DNA from 3 places in the Enterococcus gallinarum genome. Region 2 is predicted to be linked to each of the others. Evidence: a T-box and tRNA genes for the amino acid it is inferred to sense, from the RefSeq annotation. Region 2 holds a T-box; the other regions hold tRNA genes.
What was found. The T-box of region 2 lies ahead of argS (arginine--tRNA ligase). A T-box ahead of a tRNA ligase gene usually reads a tRNA of that ligase, here a tRNA-Arg.

Region 1: it has a tRNA-Arg gene. The T-box ahead of argS (arginine--tRNA ligase) is inferred to sense a tRNA for this amino acid. The anticodon was not compared.
Region 3: it has a tRNA-Arg gene. The T-box ahead of argS (arginine--tRNA ligase) is inferred to sense a tRNA for this amino acid. The anticodon was not compared.

The regions. Positions count from the first base shown of each region.
Region 1 is NZ_CP050816.1:1,203,177-1,209,853, reverse strand. It holds gene gap (type I glyceraldehyde-3-phosphate dehydrogenase) at 1-477, opposite strand, end outside; gene HED61_RS05835 (sugar-binding transcriptional regulator) at 518-1,555, opposite strand; gene HED61_RS05830 (hypothetical protein) at 1,814-2,014, shown strand; gene rpoN (RNA polymerase factor sigma-54) at 1,992-3,305, opposite strand; tRNA gene HED61_RS05820 (tRNA-Arg) at 3,360-3,431, shown strand; gene rpoE (DNA-directed RNA polymerase subunit delta) at 3,582-4,187, opposite strand; gene HED61_RS05810 (DUF1934 domain-containing protein) at 4,274-4,711, opposite strand; gene HED61_RS05805 (lipoate--protein ligase family protein) at 4,891-5,721, shown strand; gene HED61_RS05800 (HD domain-containing protein) at 5,718-6,677, shown strand, end outside.
Region 2 is NZ_CP050816.1:1,620,846-1,627,522, forward strand. It holds gene tsaD (tRNA (adenosine(37)-N6)-threonylcarbamoyltransferase complex transferase subunit TsaD) at 1-982, shown strand, start outside; gene argF (ornithine carbamoyltransferase) at 1,178-2,188, shown strand; T-box leader at 2,269-2,471, shown strand; gene argS (arginine--tRNA ligase) at 2,563-4,254, shown strand; gene HED61_RS08065 (arginine repressor) at 4,317-4,787, opposite strand; gene rpsB (30S ribosomal protein S2) at 5,090-5,878, shown strand; gene tsf (translation elongation factor Ts) at 5,992-6,677, shown strand, end outside.
Region 3 is NZ_CP050816.1:2,583,091-2,589,767, forward strand. It holds gene leuC (3-isopropylmalate dehydratase large subunit) at 1-318, opposite strand, end outside; gene leuB (3-isopropylmalate dehydrogenase) at 319-1,356, opposite strand; gene HED61_RS12735 (2-isopropylmalate synthase) at 1,353-2,873, opposite strand; gene HED61_RS12740 (O-methyltransferase) at 3,492-4,187, shown strand; tRNA gene HED61_RS12745 (tRNA-Arg) at 4,277-4,350, shown strand; gene HED61_RS12750 (hypothetical protein) at 4,859-5,977, shown strand; gene HED61_RS12755 (DUF3139 domain-containing protein) at 5,992-6,468, shown strand.

The DNA.
Region 1 (6,677 bases), 420 kb from region 2:
CATAGGAGCTAAACAGTTAGTTGTACATGAAGCACCAGAAATTACTGTTTCATCACCTGTTAAAGTTTCGTGGTTTGTGTTGTAAACGATTGTTGGTACATCGTTTCCGCCAGGAGCTGAGATAACTACACGTTTTGCACCAGCTGTTAAATGTTTTTCAGCAGCTGATTTAGAAGTGAAGAATCCAGTACATTCTAGCACGATTTCAACACCTAATTCGCCCCAAGGCAATTCTTCAGGGTTGCGGTTTGCTAGAACTTTGATTTCGTTTCCGTTCACGTTGAATGATCCTTCATGAACTTCAACTGTACCGTTGAAACGTCCTTGTGTTGTATCATATTTTAACAAGTGTGCTAACATTTTAGCGTCTGTTAAGTCGTTGATAGCCACAACTTCGATTCCTTCTACTTCTTGGATACGACGAAATGCTAAGCGTCCGATACGTCCAAATCCATTAATACCTACTTTAACTGTCATTTAAGATTTCCTCCTTATGAAAATCATAAAAATATTTATTTTAAAGGGTTGCCCCTTTTAAAATCTCATTGGCACAGGCTTCATCTGTGATGAGCCATGTTTGTTTTGGTGCATTTTTCATGTATGCATTGATCGCTTTGGCTTTTGATTTACCGCCTGCGATTGCGAAAATGATCGGCACGTTCTGCAAGTCCTTCAACTGCAGTCCGATACGAGGAATCTTATAAACGACCTCGCCTGCTTCATTAAAGAAATAACCGAAGGATTCCGCTACTGCATTCTTTTGTTTCAGCATCAGGATCTCTTTTTCTGACATCTTTCTTCGAGCTGCCATATGCAGTGCTCGTCCAATACTATGAATAACACAATTTGCTTGACTTATCAAGTTTAAGACATCAAGGATCGCTGGTTCTTTCAACAAAAATTCATAGGTGTTAGTGCTTAATTGTTCCGGTACAAATAGGGAACGATAATTACCATTGGTACGCATCGCCATCACTGATCCGACTGAATTTGCCTGAACATTGACTGCTTCTCCGATGCCCCCTCTGGCTGGGACAAACAAGTTATGGCGTTTGCCAGTTTCAAGATTGCCTAGTTCTTCGGCAACTTTTGCCATTGTCGTACCGCCCATCACAGCGATCGTATTCTCACCATCTGGCAGCAATAAGTCTAACGACTCATTAAGCAGCTGACCGAATTCAGCAATCACTTTCGGTTGACGGTCCCCATCACCGCTGGCAATCAAGCAACGATCAATCCCGAAGTACTCGGATAACCGCTTCTCTGTTTGATGCATGCCAAACAATTGATCCATCAAACTGCCGATTTTTGTATAGATTTCTTCGCCATAGGCCGTTAATTGCATACCGCTTTTAGACGAATCAATCAATTTAAGTTTTTTGAGGATATCCGTTTCAGACCTCAACACACGTTCCGTCATTGCTAAGCTTTCAGACAATGTCCGCCGCCCTACTGGTTGCATCCAATAGATAGTCCGTAAAATACGGTAACGTTCTTGAAGCACCGCGAGGATATCCGGGGTGATTGCCTCAATCAATTTCAATTCATCGAGCATTTTGCATCCTCCCGTTGGACTTTTTTTGTCCTACAATGACTTAAAATGACCCATCTATTCCAAAAAAAATTTAATTCATCTCTTACACCAATAATAGTAGCACTTCTGGACGCCTCATGCAACTATTTCAATTATAAAAAATGATTCTCCAAACTTTTTTAATCGTAAAGCGGATTCTTATCACAGCCAAAAATAGCTTTCAAACTAGTAAAAGAAATCAACAAAGAAAAACTCGAGCAAAAGGATCAGCGACCGCCTATGAAAAGCGGGCAGAGCTATTTATCACAAGTAGCCCTGCCTTTGCTACGATTATATGAAACCCAAATTGCTTACCTGTCTTCTTATGTAAAAGAGGTGGGGTCATTGGACTTTTTGCCGTCATTCTTGTTGAATCTTTCTTCAATAGCTGGGCCAGAACAAGAACTGTATCGAAAAATCAATCAAACCGCTTTCGTTTAGAAGATCCAGGAATATTAAGAGCCTCACGATACTTGGCAACAGTCCGGCGAGAAATTTCCACTTCTTCCGCTTTTAACAAATCAGCCAATTTTTGATCAGAAAGCGGCTTCTGCTTATTCTCTTCGTTGATCAAAGCTGCCAAACGCCGCTTGATTGCCTCCGTGGTGACATCCTCTCCACTTTGGGTGGACACTTTTTGACCAAAGAAGGACTTCAGTTCAAAAACACCAAATTCTGTCTCCAAATATTTCCCATTGACGGCACGACTGACTGTCGATTCGTGAATACCTAATTCGTCAGCGATTTCTTTGAGGATCAATGGCTTCAATGGTCGGTCAGCTTGTAAAAAAAAGGCTTGCTGATGATGAACGATCGCTTCTCCCACTCGATAGATGGTATCTCCTCGCTGCTGGAGAGTCTTTTTTAGCCATTCAAATTCTTGGGCTTTGTTGTCTAAATATTTCTTTACCTCAGCATCGCCACTTTGTTTTAATTGATCAAAATAGTGTTGTTGGAAACGGACTTCCGGCATTGCTCGTCGATTAGAGGTAACCACTGGCTGGCCTTCAGTAATCGTAACTCGCAAATCCGGGATGATATACAAACCATCTGTAGACCCAAAGGCCGCCCCTGGTGTTGGGGTCAACGTTTGGATATAGTCAAACACCTTCTGAATTTCTGAAAGCGAAACTGCTAGATTTTTCGCTATTTTGTCCCACTTGCGCTCTGCTAATTCCGTGAACCATTCTTCAAGAACGATATAGGCGAGTTCTGGCGCAGCATCGTCCCGTTCAGTTTGAAGCATGAGGCATTCTCGTAGATCTCGTGCGCCGACACCCGCTGGATCCAACTGCTGAATCAGTGTCAAGGCATCGAGCATCTGAATCTCTGAAGCTCCGATCATTTGACCAGCCTTCACCAAATCAATGGTCAAAAATCCATTCAAATCAATATATTCCACTAGAAATAACACGACGGTGCGTAGAAAGGTATCTCGGTAATTTAAATGGATTTGATCGATCAAATACTCAAAGAGCGAACTTCCTCTATTTGGGATCTGATTCAAATATTCATTGAATTGCTCAGATGTCCCACTGCCTTGAGTATAACTCGTCGGATATTCATGGTCCGTTAAATCGATCAGGGGATTCTCTAATGCCTGATTATCTACGAAAGCAAGCAGTTCATCTGATGAAAATTGCAGCACTTGGATCGACTGCTGTAATTTCTGCGTCATCGCCAACTTTTGTGTCTGTTTTTGTTGTTGCGAAAATTGTTGTTGAAATTTCATCATTTTACCTCTTGTTTTTTCTGAGAAAATTGGTTAAACTGTTATTTGTGCTTCGCGCCTTTAGTGTAGTGGATATCACGTAAGATTCCGGTTCTTGAGACGGGGGTTCGATTCCCTCAAGGCGCGTTTTTCATTTCATTTATAGTATACTTTATCTCAAGGGATAATTCAAAAAACCACGGAAGTGCTGACAGCACTTCCGTTTTTTTTATTTTGATTGAGCTCTTGCCATCTTCCATACACTGTTGCCTTTGCTAAACACAAAAAAGAAGAGGCCTATTCCTCTTCTTCCTCGTCATCAAATTCGTCTTCTTCATCATCATCGATGATCGTTAGATCTTCTTCAATGTTCCCCGGTAGTTCCTCTTCGTCATCATCGTTATTGTCTGCACCAATTTCTTGCAGATCTGAGTTATATGCGGAGATTTCTTCATCCTCATCGTCATCATCGTCAAAAAGATCCTCTTCATCGTCATCAGACAAATCAGTATCCTCTGGGTCATCATCGTTATAATCGATCGCGTCTTCATCGTCACTAATAAAGGCATTCACTTTCTTACGTTTGCGACGACGCGGTGTATCTTCATCTTCATCATCGATTCCGTGGTTGACTTCTTCATCGATTGAGTCGATCGCATACCATGAACGCAATCCCCAGCGATTGTCTCCCAAAGAAATAAAACTGCCATCGATATTCAAGTCTGTATAAAACTGCGCCAAAGAATCACGAATCTCGCTGTCCGAAGTTTCTAGATAGTTTTGGATTTGGTTGACCAAATCAGAAAAATCCATCACGTCACCGCGTTGCTCTAAAATCGCATGGGCAACTTCGATCATTGACAATTCGTTTTTATTTACACCTTCAAATACATTAATTTCCAAACGGGACACGTCCTTTCACAGTCTACTCCTAATCATACAAAAATGTGAGGCAAATTGCAATTTATTCTTTCAAAATTTGCATTTATTTAAGCAGTAAACTCCAAAGAAAGTTTGTATTCTCCCACTTTGTCTTCCATCATAAATAAATCATAATGGACATCGACTTTACCTGAATAAGGACGATCTTTCAGACTCACATGTAAGTGACTTGTATATGTATGGAAATGCATCGTGCCGTAAGGCGTTTGATAACTTGTTTCTAAACGCTCTTTGTAAGCGAATTTCAAGCGTGTTCGCATTTCTCCCGAGCGAATCAGTTGGATCACGCCATCTGGCATAATTTTCATCGTCACTGGTACTTCGGCTCCTTCTGGCTGAATCTCTTTGTATCTCAGATACAGCGTATCGCCGATTTTGACCGCCTGTCCTTGTAAATCAAACAAAAAATCTTGTGTTTCTCCCGCTTGTTCGACCTTTGTCGTTAAATGGATCGAAATCGGAATTCCTTGTGACAATTCCCTCATGATAGTGTGCCTCCTTAGCAGATTTCAGTTCCATTTTTCCTTTTTTCCCCTCTTTTGTCAATCATTTCAGCTAAAACATCCACTATAGAACGTTTTCTTAGCTTTTTGATTAAGTTTTTTCATGATCTTCATATATAATAGTAGGAGATCTTATTATTGAAGGAGAATCTAAGCCTACCGTGACCATTGAAATGATTGATCAAATGTTGCCATTTGATCCCCAAACTACCGAGAATCGTTTTTTACCGTTTGCATTGACCGATGTATTGAGTGAATATGCAGGCGTTCATCATCAGGAATTTTTACACTTTTGGCAGTTGCCTGATACTATGATTTTAGGAATGAAAGATACCCGAGTGCCTTATTTCACCGAAGGAATATCCGCTTTGACGACTGCTGGCTTTCAACCAATCATCCGCAACTCAGGCGGGCTTGGGGTCATCAACGATGCCGGTGTTCTGAATGTATCGTGGATTTTCCCAAAAACGTTAGCTGCTACTACAGATGCGGCTTATCAGCGAATGGTCGACTTGATGCGAGAAGCATTTCCCGAAAAAGAAATTGCTGCCTATGAAATCCCAAACTCTTATTGTCCCGGTACCTTTGACTTGAGTATGGACGGAAAGAAAATCGCAGGGACTGCCCAGCGCAGGATCAAAGCAGGAATTGCAGTCATGATGTACCTTAGTGTCAACGGCGACCAACACTATCGAGGAGAAGTAGTAAGAACGTTTTATCAAAGAAGCTTGAAAGAGCAGTTTGGTACTAATGGCTATCCCGCCGTTGAACCTACCAGTATGACAACACTCCAAGATGTGCTTCAGCGCTCTTTCTCTGTATCAGAAGCTGCCTCACGACTGCAAGAGGCCTTGATGCGGCTAACTAAGTCCTCTCTCAGCCCTGTGACTGCATCCGAATGGGTTGAAAAAAATGATCAAGCGGCATTACTAGAGGCTCGTATGACCAGTATGTATCAACGAAATCAACCGATAAAGGAGAGTTCACAATGAGCATCCCATATAAATATCAAACACTTGCTATTGAAAAAGTATTCCGTGATCCTGTACACAACTATGTGCATGTGCAGCATCAAGTGATCTTGGACTTGATCAATTCGAAAGAAGTACAGCGCCTGCGAAGAATCAAACAACTAGGAACTTCTTCGTTTACTTTTCATGGTGCTGAACATAGTCGCTTCTCACATTCGTTAGGGGTTTACGAAATTAGCCGCCGCATCTGTGATTTGTTTCAACGAAATTTCCCAGTTGAAAAAGTTGGGTCTGATGGCTGGGATGACCGGGAACGATTGGTCACGCTTTGTGCTGCTTTGTTGCATGATGTTGGCCATGGCCCTTATTCCCACACTTTTGAACATATTTTTCATACAGATCACGAAGCCATCACTGTAGCGATCATTACTTCCCCAGAAACAGAAGTCTATCAAATCCTCAATCGTGTGGAAGAAGGTTTTCCTGAAAAAGTGGCCAGTGTTATTACTAAGACATACCCAAACCCACAAGTGGTGCAAATGATTTCCAGTCAGATCGATGCGGATCGCATGGATTATTTACTGCGGGATGCATACTTCACGGGAACGGAATACGGCACATTTGATTTGACACGTATTCTGCGAGTCATTCGTCCCTATGCTGGCGGGATCGCATTTTCTATGAGTGGCATGCATGCGGTAGAAGATTATATTGTCAGCCGCTATCAAATGTATGTCCAAGTCTATTTCCATGCCAGTTCTCGGGGAATGGAAGTTATCTTGGCACATTTACTAAATCGCGCTGCCGAATTGTATCAAGAGCATGAAGAACTTTTCCAATCGCATTCCCAGCTTTTGCTGCCCTTTCTTAAACAGCACTTTACTTTGGAAGAATACCTAAAACTAGACGATGGCGTCTTGAATACGTACTTCACTCAGTGGACGGAAGAAAATGATCCGATTCTTAGTGACTTAGCC
Region 2 (6,677 bases):
CGAAACAAGTGTCGCTGTCATAAAGAACGGGGACACGATTTTAAGCAATATCGTGGCTTCTCAAATTAAAAGTCATCAACGTTTTGGTGGCGTTGTCCCAGAAGTAGCTAGTCGACATCATGTGGAGCAGATTACTCTTTGTTTAGAAGAGGCACTGAAACAAGCAGAAGTGACACCAGAAGACTTATCCGCTGTAGCGGTCACGTACGGTCCAGGCTTAGTGGGGGCGTTGCTGATCGGTCTTTCGGCAGCCAAAGCGTTTGCCTGGGCGCATGGATTACCCTTGTTGCCAGTCAATCATATGGCGGGGCATATCTATGCGGCCCGTTTTGTCAAACCTCTGACCTTTCCATTGCTTGCCTTGCTAGTGAGCGGTGGTCATACGGAGCTAGTTTATATGACAGAAGATGGTTCCTTTGAGATTATTGGCGAGACACGTGACGATGCTGCAGGAGAAGCATATGACAAGGTGGGACGAGTCTTAGAACTTTCTTATCCTAGCGGAAAAGAAATCGATCGTTTGGCGCATTTAGGTGAGGACACGTACCATTTTCCCAGAGCAATGATTCATGAAGACAATTTTGATTTTAGTTTTAGCGGATTAAAGAGTGCCTTTATTAATTTTGTCCATAATGCGCAGCAACGAGGAGAAACATTGGACGAAGCCAACCTTGCTGCTAGTTTTCAAGCAAGTGTCGTAGAGGTTTTGGTCACTAAGACGATTCGCGCCTGCAAGACTTATCCTGTTAACCAATTGATTGTTGCAGGTGGCGTTGCTGCAAACCAAGGCCTGCGTCAGGCACTAGATGAAGCAATGACTGCCCTGCCTGAGATTGACTTGATTATCCCACCTTTGCGTTTATGTGGCGATAATGCGGCAATGATCGGGGCCTTTGGGCATATCTTGTTAGAAAAAAAACAGTTTGCCCCACTATCTTTGAATGCTGTGCCAAGCCTAAGTTTTGGTCATGAAATGAAATAATCAAGCATTTTCTGCTCAACATTACAGAGAAGACCGTGGCGTCATCGGGATACGAATCCGAATGGCAGCCCACGGTCTTTTGGTTAATTATTTGGATAAAATTGATTAAAAATACGTAAAACTTGTATATATTGAATGAAAATTAGAAAAGATGTATACTGGCTAAAAACATAGGCAAGAAAGGGTGCAAAAGAAATGAAATCCGTTTTTAAAGGTCGCAGTTTTTTAGCAGAAAAAGATTTCACCAGAGATGAATTGCAGTATCTGATCGATTTTTCATTACATGTAAAAGAATTAAAGCAAAAGAATATCCCGCATCGTTATTTGGAAGGAAAAAATATCGCTCTTTTGTTTGAAAAAAATTCTACTCGAACACGAGCTGCCTTTACCGTTGCTGCCGTTGATCTAGGAGCGCATCCGGAATTTTTAGGAGCAAACGATATCCAGATGGGATCAAAAGAATCTGTTGAGGACTCTGCAAAAGTATTTGGTCGGATGTTTGATGGGATCGAATATCGAGGATTTAGCCAAAGAATCGTTGAAGACTTGGCGAAATATTCTGGTGTACCTGTCTGGAATGGATTGTCTGACATGTGGCACCCGACACAGATGATCGCAGACTTTATGACGATTCAAGAAAATTTTGGCAGTCTTGAAGGTCTGACGATCGCTTACTGCGGCGATGGAAGAAATAACGTTGCGCAATCCTTACTTGTGACTAGCGGGATTCTCGGTGTTGCTATTCGAATCATCGCACCAAAAGAATTACAGCCGGAACAGCAAGTCATCGAGCTGGCAGAGCAATTTGCCCAAGCATCACAAGCCGAAATTTTGATTACAGATGATGTGGCAGCTGTAGCAGGAGCAGACGTCGTTTATACCGATGTATGGGTTTCAATGGGAGAAGAAGCAAAATTTAAAGAACGAATCGACTTGCTGATGCCTTACCAAGTAAATGCCGAATTAATGAAAAAAACCAATAATGAACAAGCCATTTTCCTCCATTGTTTACCAGCTTTTCATGATACACAAACTAAATATGGGGCCAAAATCGCTGCTGATTTTGGCTTGAAGGAGATGGAAGTGACGAATGACGTTTTTCACAGCAAGCAAGCGCGCCAGTTCGATCAAGCAGAAAATCGCCTTCACTCTATCAAAGCCATTATGGCTGTCACCCTAGGAGATCTTTTTATTCCAAAGGTTTAACTAGCGAAATCCATGCAAAGGCGAAAAACCGGCTAGCCAAACCGATTATTTTTTGTTATACTTTCTGGGAACAAAATAGTAGATAATCGATGAGCAAGAAGAGTAGCTTTTGTTTTTCAGCGAGTTCGGGAAGGTGTGAGCCGAACAATCAAGAAAGTGAAGCGCACTTGTGAGATTTTGCCTAGCAAACGGAATTCTGCCGTTATCAGAAATAAGTAGGTCTTTTAAGAATCATTCCTTAAAGGACAAATAGAGTGGTACCGCGGGAAATCTCGTCTCTAGTGCATGTGATGCACTAGAGGCTTTTTTTAGTTGTTCCGCATGTACATTCGCTGGGCATTGCTTTCGTATCGAAACAAATGGAGGGAAAGAAAATGAATAATAAACAAATCGTTGCACAAGCTATTTATGCCGCTGTCAAAGAAGATTTGACTTTAGAACAAGTCAGTCAATTGTTAGAAAATCCTAAAACTGCTGAACACGGAGACGTTGCTTTTCCTGCCTTTGCTTTAGCCAAAGTCTATCGCAAAGCACCGCAACAGATCGCTAGCGAGCTGGCGGAAAAAATTGATCCAGCTTCTTTTGAAAAAATCGAAGTCGTGGGTCCATACTTGAACTTTTTTATGAATAAAGAAGTGATCAGCGAACACGTCTTACAAACCGTCTTGAAGGAAAAAAATCATTATGGAGATCAATCAATTGGCAATCAGCAGGCGGTTCCGATTGATATGTCTTCACCAAACATTGCGAAACCAATCTCCATGGGCCATTTGCGTTCGACGGTGATCGGTAATTCGATTGGCTTTATTCTTGAAAAAATCGGTTATCAGCCAATTCGGATCAATCATTTAGGAGACTGGGGAACTCAATTTGGGAAATTGATCGTCGCCTATAAAAAATGGGGTTCTGAAGAAGCAGTTAAAAAAGAACCAATCAATGAACTCTTGCGTTTATATGTTGAATTCCATGAACAAGCAGAAAATGATAAAGCGTTGGAAGATGAAGCTCGGGCATGGTTCAAGAAGCTAGAAGACGGTGATCAAGAAGCAACCGAATTATGGCAATGGTTCCGCGATGAGTCATTGCAAGAGTTCAACAAAATCTATGACATGCTGGAAGTAAGTTTTGATTCATTGAATGGGGAAGCCTTCTACAATGATAAAATGACGGAAGTCGTTGAACTTTTGGAAGAAAAACATTTATTACAAGAAGACCAAGGCGCAGAAATCGTTGATTTGACTGCCTATGATCTCAATCCAGCGTTGATCCGCAAATCTGACGGCGCAACATTATATATCACTCGGGATATGGCGGCAGCATTGTACCGCAAACGGACTTATAACTTTGCTAAGTCTCTGTATGTTGTCGGTAACGAACAAAGCTATCATTTTAAGCAATTGAAAGCAGTTCTTAAAGAAATGGGCTTCGATTGGTCAGATGATATGCACCACATCCCATTTGGTTTGATCACCAAAGATGGTAAGAAGCTGTCTACTCGTAAAGGAAAAATCGTTTTATTAGAAGAAGTATTGAATGAAGCCATCGAATCTGCGAAAGAACAAATCACAGAAAAAAATCCAGGCTTAGCGAACAAAGATGAAGTGGCAAAACAAGTGGGTGTCGGTGCGGTCGTCTTTCATGATTTAAAAAATGATCGCCTGAACAACTTCGATTTCACATTGGAAGAAGTCGTTCGTTTTGAAGGAGAAACCGGACCTTACGTCCAATATTCTCATGCACGGGCGATGAGCATTTTAGAAAAAGCACAATTTGATCCTGCCAATGCGCAAGCTCTTGCTTTGAATGATGCAGAGAGCTGGGAAGTGATCAAGTTGATCCAACGCTACCCAGAAACTATCTTACAGGCTGCAGATAAATATGAGCCATCAGTGATTGCTAAACATGCGATCAAATTAGCGCAAGCCTTCAATAAATACTATGCAAATGTCAAGATTTTAGCAGAAGATGCGCAAAAAGATGCTCGATTGGCATTGGTTTACGCTGTAACAGTCTTGTTAAAAGAAGATTTGCGTCTGTTAGGATTACATGCACCTGATAAAATGTAAATAAAAAAAAAGATACCAACGGCAGCCTATATGCTTGCCGCTGGTATCTTTTTTTCGATTCTTTAGAGAATAGCATGGGACTTGATATATTCAGTCAGCTTGATGGCATCTTCATTTGTACGGGAAATAACGGCTACTGTATCAAAGCCGGCGAGAGAACAAACTTTCTCAGGCATCGAAACTTCATCTAAAGCCGCTGCCAATAAAGGTGCATTGTCAGGGATCGTATTGATTAGCGTCATAAATTGAACACGATCCACTTTGGTGACGACATCTTCCAGCATGTGAATCAGCCGTTGTTCTTCCGCTTTTTCATTTTCTTGAGTATTCATTCCTTGAAAGAGAACAAATTTTGTTTGTCCAGTCTCATCAGGCTGTTTGACAATTTTTAGATCACGGATATCGCGGGAGATCGTTGCCTGCGTAGCGGTTACTCCTTGTGCTTCGAGCAACTGCAACAGTTCTTCTTGAGTTCCCACACTATGTTCTGCAATAATCTGTTTGATCAATAAATGCCGGTCGGATTTACGCATAAATAGACTCCTTTAATTGAATTCTTCAGCATTATCATAGCAGAAAAAGGATTAAAAACCTAGGCTTTAGTCAGACTGAACACCCGTTGTTTGTAAGAAAAAAATGTAAAAGTAAACAGCTAGGTTTATGAGGAAAAGCAGTTGCAATTCTTTAGTAGCTACTGTATACTGTTTAAGGCGTGAGTTTTTTGACTCCGCAAATCCACATCTTGTTCCATCTGCGAAGCGGTGCTGATAATCAGTTCTTCGAAGAGCTAAAGAGCAAGAGAGGAAATCAAAAACCAAATTGGAGGAAACACATCATGGCAGTAATCTCAATGAAACAATTGCTAGAAGCCGGCGTACACTTTGGACACCAAACACGTCGCTGGAACCCAAAAATGAAGAAATATATCTTCACAGAAAGAAACGGTATCTACATCATCGACTTACAAAAAACTGTTAAGTTAGTAGATGCAGCATACGACTACATGAAAAACGTTGCTGAAGAAGGCGGAGTTGCTTTGTTCGTAGGAACAAAAAAACAAGCCCAAGAAGCAATCAAAGAAGAAGCTATCCGTTCAGGTCAATACTACGTAAACCATCGTTGGTTAGGTGGAACATTGACGAACTGGGAAACTATCCAAAAACGTGTTGCTCGCTTGAAACAAATCAACAAAATGGAAGAAGATGGCACATTTGATGTCCTTCCTAAAAAAGAAGTCGTTGGTTTGAACAAAGAACGCGAACGTCTTGAAAAATTCTTAGGCGGTATCGCTGATATGCCAAGAATTCCAGATGTAATGTACGTTGTTGACCCACGCAAAGAACGCATTGCGATCCAAGAAGCACGTAAATTAAATATCCCAATCGTAGCGATGGTTGATACAAACTGTGATCCAGATGAGATCGACGTAGTTATCCCATCAAACGACGATGCGATTCGTGCCGTTAAATTGATCACTGCTAAAATGGCAGATGCATTTATCGAAGGCAACCAAGGCGAAGACCAAGTAGTTGAAGAAGATTTTTCTGCTGAATCAACAGAAAATGCTACTTCAATCGAAGAAATCGTTGATGTTGTCGAAGGCGACAATGTATCAGCTGAATAAGAAATGATGGAGCTGTTTCAAAGGCTAGGCGCCAAGCCTCACTCTCCTTTGAAACAGCTTTTTTAAAAGGCAAGTTCAGGCTTGTTAAATGACATTTAGGAGGAAAACAAAAAATGGCAGAAGTAACAGCTAAATTAGTAAAAGAATTGCGCGACATGACTGGTGTAGGTATGATGGATGCAAAACGTGCCTTAGTTGAAGTCGAAGGAGATATCGAAAAAGCCGTTGATCTATTACGTGAAAAAGGAATGGCTAAAGCTGCAAAGAAAAATGATCGGATTGCTGCTGAAGGATTGGCATCTGTTGCTATCAACGGGAATGCTGCTGCAATCGTTGAAGTAAACTCTGAAACAGACTTCGTTTCTAAAAACGAAATGTTCCAAGATTTAGTTAAAGAAATCGCAGAAGTAATCGCTGCAAACAAACCTGCTGACATGGAAGCTGCTTTGCAGTTGGAAACATCAAAAGGTAAAATGGAAGCAGCATTGATCGAAGCAACTCAAGTTATCGGTGAAAAAATCAGCTTCCGTCGTTTTGAAGTTGTTGAAAAAGATGACAACTCTGCTTTCGGTGGCTACTTGCACATGGGCGGACGTATCGCTGTCTTGACTGTTCTTGAAGGAACAACAGACGAATCAGTTGCAAAAGATGTCGCTATGCACGTTGCTGCAATCAATCCTCGCTATGTGAATGAATCTCAAATCTCACAAGAAGAATTGGATCACGAAAAACAAGTTTTGACTGAACAAGCATTGAACGAAGGCAAACCAGCTAACATCGTTGAAAAAATGGTTGAAGG
Region 3 (6,677 bases), 960 kb from region 2:
TACGATTCCTTGTCGGGCTGAGCCATTGTCACATAACTGTATCCCAAATGCTTGGCAGTTGTTGCGCAGTGTATCAATCTGTTTCTTCGCAACCAAATCCGTGATCGTAAAAATATCTTTAGTCGGGATATTGTGGTCCATCGTTGCAAAGGTCTTTTCAGGGCACCGAACACGCCGGCCAGCTTGCCTCAGTCCTTCAAAAGCTTGAGGAGAAGTCACTTCATGGATCAGATGCAGATCGATATATAACAGCTGTGCCTCACCTTCTTCCAGCACTACATGACGTTCCCAGAGTTTGTCAAATAATGTTTTCCCCATTCAGTAGCCCCCTAATTTTTTGATTACCGCATCCGTAAATTCTGTTGTAGTAGTATTCCCTCCAAGATCACAAGTCACGACCCCATCTTCCATCACTTGATAGCACGCCTGCTCCATCTGATCAGCAATTGATTTCATCCCAAAAGAAGTTAGCATCATCCCCACAGACAGAATCATTGAAATGGGATTAGCAATATCTTTGCCGGCAATATCCGGTGCTGAACCGTGAATCGGTTCATACAGTGAAACCCCAGAAAGACTATGACTTGCACTAGCCAAAACACCTAATGATCCTGGTAGGACTGACGCCTCATCGCTGAGAATATCGCCAAAAAGATTTTCAGTCACAATCACATCGAATGCAGTTGGCTGTTGCAAGATCTTCATAGCGGCAGAATCAACATATTGGTGTGTTAACTGACAATCGGGAAATTCTTGCGCTACTTCATTCGCCACCTTTCGCCATAATTTGCTTGTTGCCAAAACATTGGCCTTGTCCACGGACACTACTCGCCGTTGTCTAGTTCGTGCGATCTGAAACGCCTTTCGTAAGATACGGCGAATCTCTTCCCTATGGTAATAATTCAGATCCGAAGCCTCTGTTGCCGATAGCTTTTTTTCTCCAAAATAGATGCCGCTCGTCAATTCTCTTACCAGTACCAGATCGGTTCCTTTAACGATCTGCTCTTTCAAAGGAGAAAAGGGTAAAAAAGCATCCGTTACTTTGATGGGGCGAATGTTGGCATAAAGATCAAGCGCGCGCCGCAAGTCCAATAAACCTTTTTCCGGTGTATAAGCTGCATTTTCCCACTTGGGATCTCCAATGGCTCCGAGCAAAATGGCATCCGCTTGCTGACAAGCTTGCAATGTTTTTTTTGGCAGTGGTGTGCCATACTGCTCAATGGCTTGTCCGCCAAATGCATAAGACTCAAAAGAGAAATACGGGTTGCTTGGCAAACACGCCTTTACAATTTGCAATGCACTGGTCATGATCTCCGGTCCAATGCCATCACCAGCAAGAACGACGATTTTCTTCATTTATTCTCGCCTCGATTCTTCAAAGCAGCGCTGGCTTGTACATAGGCTTTTGCAGAAGCTTGCAACACATCAAAATCAACACCGATCCCACTGATTTGTCGGTTTGTCTCTGCGCATTCGATAGCTACATGAACTTCTGCTTGCGCATCTTCTCCACTCGTAAGAGCCGTGATTTCATAATTTAGCAGTCGCGGTTGCTGATCAAAAATCTGGTCGATCGAATTATAGATTGCTTGAATGCTCCCAGCGCCAATTGCTGAGGCAACATAAGATTGATGATCTTTTGTGATCGATACCACGGCACCTTGATGACCATTGGAGACATATTGTAGCTGAACAGCCTCTAATTCAACGCCCTCTGTTTGCGTGCGACCTTGATCCGCTGCTAACGCCAGCAAATCCTGCTCCGTTACTTGTTTCTTTTTGTCTGCCAGTTCTTTGAATCGTTTGAACAATGCATTTGTTTCCTCAGAGTCAAACTGATAGCCTAATTGATTCATCTTTTCTATAAACGCATGCCGACCAGATAATTTTCCCAGCGGTAGCGAATTTGTTTGAACACCGACTAATTGCGGCGTAATGATCTCGTATGTCTCAGGATTCTTCAAGACGCCGTCTTGATGGATGCCCGATTCATGTGCATAGGCGTTTCCTCCAACGATCGCTTTATTCTTAGGAACAGCGATCCCTGATAGTCGAGCGACTAGGTCACTGGTTCGTTTGGTTTCGCCTAACTGAATATTCGTTATGCAGTCATAGAAATCTTGACGCACATGCAATGCTAATGCCACCTCTTCCAACGCCGTGTTTCCGGCCCGTTCACCAATGCCATTGATCGTTCCTTCCACACGAGTGGCTCCGTTCTCAATAGCTGCCAGAGCATTCGCCGTTGCCATTCCCAGATCATCGTGACAGTGGGAGGAAAACATAATCGGTTCCTTGCTTTTGGTATTGGCAATCAAATAGGCAAATAATTCGCCATAGGCAGTGGGATTACTATAGCCAACGGTATCTGGAATATTGATGATGGTCGCCCCGGCATCGATCGCTGTTTGGACCGCTTCTAACAGAAAATCTTTTTCTGTGCGGGTCGCATCTTCTGGAGAAAATTGAACCTTGTCAAATAAGGTTCTAGCATAGGTAACATGTTCTTTGATTGCTCGGATTACTTCTTCTTTAGTCATGGCTAATTTATAACGGCGATGGACTTCACTGGTTGCCAAAAACACATGGATCTGGGGACTTACTGCTTGCTTTAATGCCTCATAAGCGCGATCAATATCTTTAATTTGACAGCGTGCCAGACCTGCCACTGTCATCGTGGATACAGCAGTTGCGATTGCTTGAACCGCTGCAAAGTCTCCTTCCGAAGCAATTGGAAAACCTGCCTCAATTGTATCAATTCCCCATTTTTCCAGCTGTAAAGCAAGCTGTACCTTTTCTTTCATATTGAAATTCACTCCTGGAGTCTGTTCTCCATCTCGAAGTGTGGTGTCAAAAAACTGGATCTGTCTCAAACTAATTCCTCCTCTGGCTCATTTATTCTTTTAGGGTATAAAAAAAGCACTCCATAAAGGTCTTCCCTTTATGCAATGCGAATAGGACTCTTCTGTTTCACGTCATCAGATCATGAAATACAAAAAAGAGTCCTCACGGTAATAATAAGTTGCTAGTGTTCATCGGCCTATTTCTATTCATTTTATTCACCTGTCACTTTCTGCTTCTCGTTACCTTATATAAGAAGATACCGAAAGACACTGCATCTGTCAATGCTTTTAATTGAATTTTCTGAATATTTAGATAGATAATATTAGAGAAAAAGAAATAAAAGTGTCCTTTTCTCTCTTCATATCTCTTAGAAGTAAGAAATTATTTTGAAATACGTTCCTTTAAAACAGATTTTTTTCAGCGAATACTGGTTATATCTTCACAGACTCTTAACACAATTTAAACATTGCTCTGTTAGTATCATTGTATACCAAAAATTATTTTTCAACCTTTCTCCCCTACCAGTCATTCGACTGGTTTTTTTGTCTTACTGAGCAAAAGATCTGTTCTTTTCCCAAGTAGAAAGGATTGAACTCAAAGAGAGTTATCCGTATAATAAGTAACAGAAATTATTTAGGAGGATCAGGATGCGTAACGAAATGATGCATCGTCCAGTAGTAAAAAAAGAACTAGTGGCGTTTATGCGGGAAAAACAAAAGCAATTAACTGGGAAATTAGGTCAAATCGAACAGGCAGCTCATGAAAAAGAAGTTCCTATTATTCCGCATGAGACAGTGGTGTTCCTGCAATTTTTATTAGGACAAATGAAGCCCAAGCAAATATTAGAAATCGGTACAGCAATCGGCTTTTCTTCAAGTTTGATGGCACAGTATGTAGGTGATGGTCACGTAACTACCATCGATCGCTATGATGTCATGATCAAAAAAGCCAGAGAAACTTACAAACAATTGGGCCTTGAGGATAAAGTCACTCTTTTAGAGGGACAGGCAGCAGACGTTTTGCCGACACTTGATGGCCCTTACGATTTTATTTTCATGGATAGTGCAAAGTCTAAATACATCGAATTTTTACCGGAATGCTTACGACTTTTACGTAAAGGCGGCGTGTTAATGGTCGATGACGTCTTTCAGGCAGGAACGATTTTAGATCCTATAGAAGACATTCCACGAGGACAACGGGCCATCCACCGTAAACTAAACCTTTTCCTCAATACAGTGATGGATCATCCCCAACTGACTTCTAGCTTAATTCCCTTAGGAGATGGCGTTATTCTTATTACGAAAGAAGCAGATCATGTGGACGTGGCTACAACCAGCGAGTAACGAGTCATTTTAAAGAAAGTTGGCAAAAATAGCGAAAAGCGATTGACATTAGGCGCTCCTTTTTCTATAATGTTATTTGTTGCTGACTTGTCATAGTAGCTCAGCTGGATAGAGCATCCGCCTTCTAAGCGGACGGTCGGGGGTTCGAATCCCTCCTGTGACGTTATATTATCATACGTTCTATATACAAACCGTTAGGAATATGAATTCCTAGCGGTTTTTGTTTACCGTTTATGGACATCCCGGGACCTTTTTACGTCATACTAGTTTTATAAGCACACAGATTACACGAATCTATCGAAATTAAGCTTGTCAAATCTTGTATTTATCGGGCGACAAGAATTTGAACTTTTTGTCACGTGAAATCATAAATTTTTCTGAGCTAAGGTGACGCTAAAAATATCTATAGGAGAAGCGCTCATCTCATGTAGCCTATCTTTTATTCACTATCCTACTAAGCTTGTAGGTTAAAAAAAATTGAAACTAACCATCATTAAAGAAAAAATCTCCTCCTCGATTTTAAGTAAAAAAGTCTTAGTGCAAAAACCTTTTTCGCTTGTTCAATAAGCACGTGACAAAAGCGTAAGTTGTTTTTTTACATTGTTAATGTTAATCTCCACTTAAATATAATATCTATACAATTAAAAACACTACAGAAAGGCGTGAATTAAATGAAAAGATTATTTATCGTCCTCTCCATTCTCTCTTTGTTATTCATTGGTCTAAGCTGCATTGGAAACGCTTATTCAGAAGAACACTCAACGCTTTCAACTACTACCACCGATACAAACAACACCTTCATAACTGTTTCATCAACTGATATTTCTGATCCAATACTAACAAACTCACTTGAAAAAGAAACAGCACCTACTGCAGCCACTTCATCAGAGCAAGAATCTCGAACATCTCTTTGGGATATTGAAGACGAAAACAAAGTAAAATATGATTCTGATCAAACAAATTCTCCAGAACTAACAGATCAAGAAGCAACGAAAATCAAAGAATTATATGAAAAAGGAATCGCTGAAGGAAAAGTTAATCGAGAATTATACTCCTATGAAGCTTTTCAAGAGAATTATCAAGTAAATAAAACAACTTATGAAGAAATGAAAGAAGTTGTTGGCGCTGGATTAACCTATGATAACTGGTTTGGAGAAATATTAAATTACAGTGCCTTCCCGGATGGAGAAGGACATTCTCCTCGCAATAATCAACGGCAAAAACGTGCAACCCAAAAACAAAACGCAGACCGTTTCAAACGTGATCTTCGTAAAGGAGATATTATTGTTGTCAGTGGTGGTATGGGGCATGCAGCAATCGCCACTAGTGATAACTATATCTTGGAAATGACTGGGGGAAAAGTAATAGATAAATGGCCTACTGGAGTCATGAAAAATAATAACCATCAATATTCAAAGCATAATTGGCTGTGGGGAAATGAGGATCAAGAAGGTGTGAGTCCTAGCAAAAATATAGATAAGTGGATACAAATCTGGCGTATCCCTAATAAAGGAATGGCTAATCAGTGTGCAAATTATGCCGATAAAACATTTTGGAACTCATCTGGTGGATACAAAAAGAATCGTTACTATGACTATTTCATTGGACCTAACACGTTGTCTATGAATCCAACTTACTGTTCAAAATTGGTCTTTCATGCTTTTTGGTATGGTAGTGGTTCATCTCCAGTCATGCAAAGCTTTGCTTCAGGACTTACTTTCATTGCTCCGAGTGCTTTGCCTAATTTATTTACTAGTTCCTACAAACCCTATAAAGTTGGAACCTATTGAAGGAGTGTTTATTTATGAAAAAAATTAGGTTCTTTTTAATAGGGTTTGTTCTTTTTGTAATAGTTGGATTATTGTTATATGTCAGTTATTTTAAATATCATGAATATACATCTGACAAAAAGATTGATGACTTTATAGCCCGAATAGATAAAATTCCTAAAAAAGAAATCCTATTGGTAAAAGATACTTATCGACAATCAACCAAACAGGAAACAAATTTTTCAAAAAAAATCACTACTAAAAAAGATTTTGAAAAATGGAAAAAAGAAATTAAAAAAAATGGAAAATTTTATAATGGAGATCGCCTACCTAAAAACTATTTACCGAAAGTAGAAGATTGTGAATTAATTTATAATTTTGTGTGTCGTCTCCCAGTTAAAAAAGTTGAATTTACTTACGTGATCACTGGAACTGGTTATATAAACAGTAAAAAAGTAATCAAAGAAAATTTTGCCTATCCTGATATCCCTTTCGATTATCCAGAAGAATAAAACTCATGAACTTCCTTGATCGAAATTACTTAGGTGAACCCATATTCAAAAAACGTTATTTTACCGCTAAGGACCCTTGACCTTAGCGGTTTTTGTTTTGCTTTGTACCCAATCTGTGCCAAATATAAATCAAAGATGCACTCTTTGTTCAACCAAAAAGTGCATCTTATCAAACTAGCAAGTTCTTTTATTTTTCATCTCACGAATGT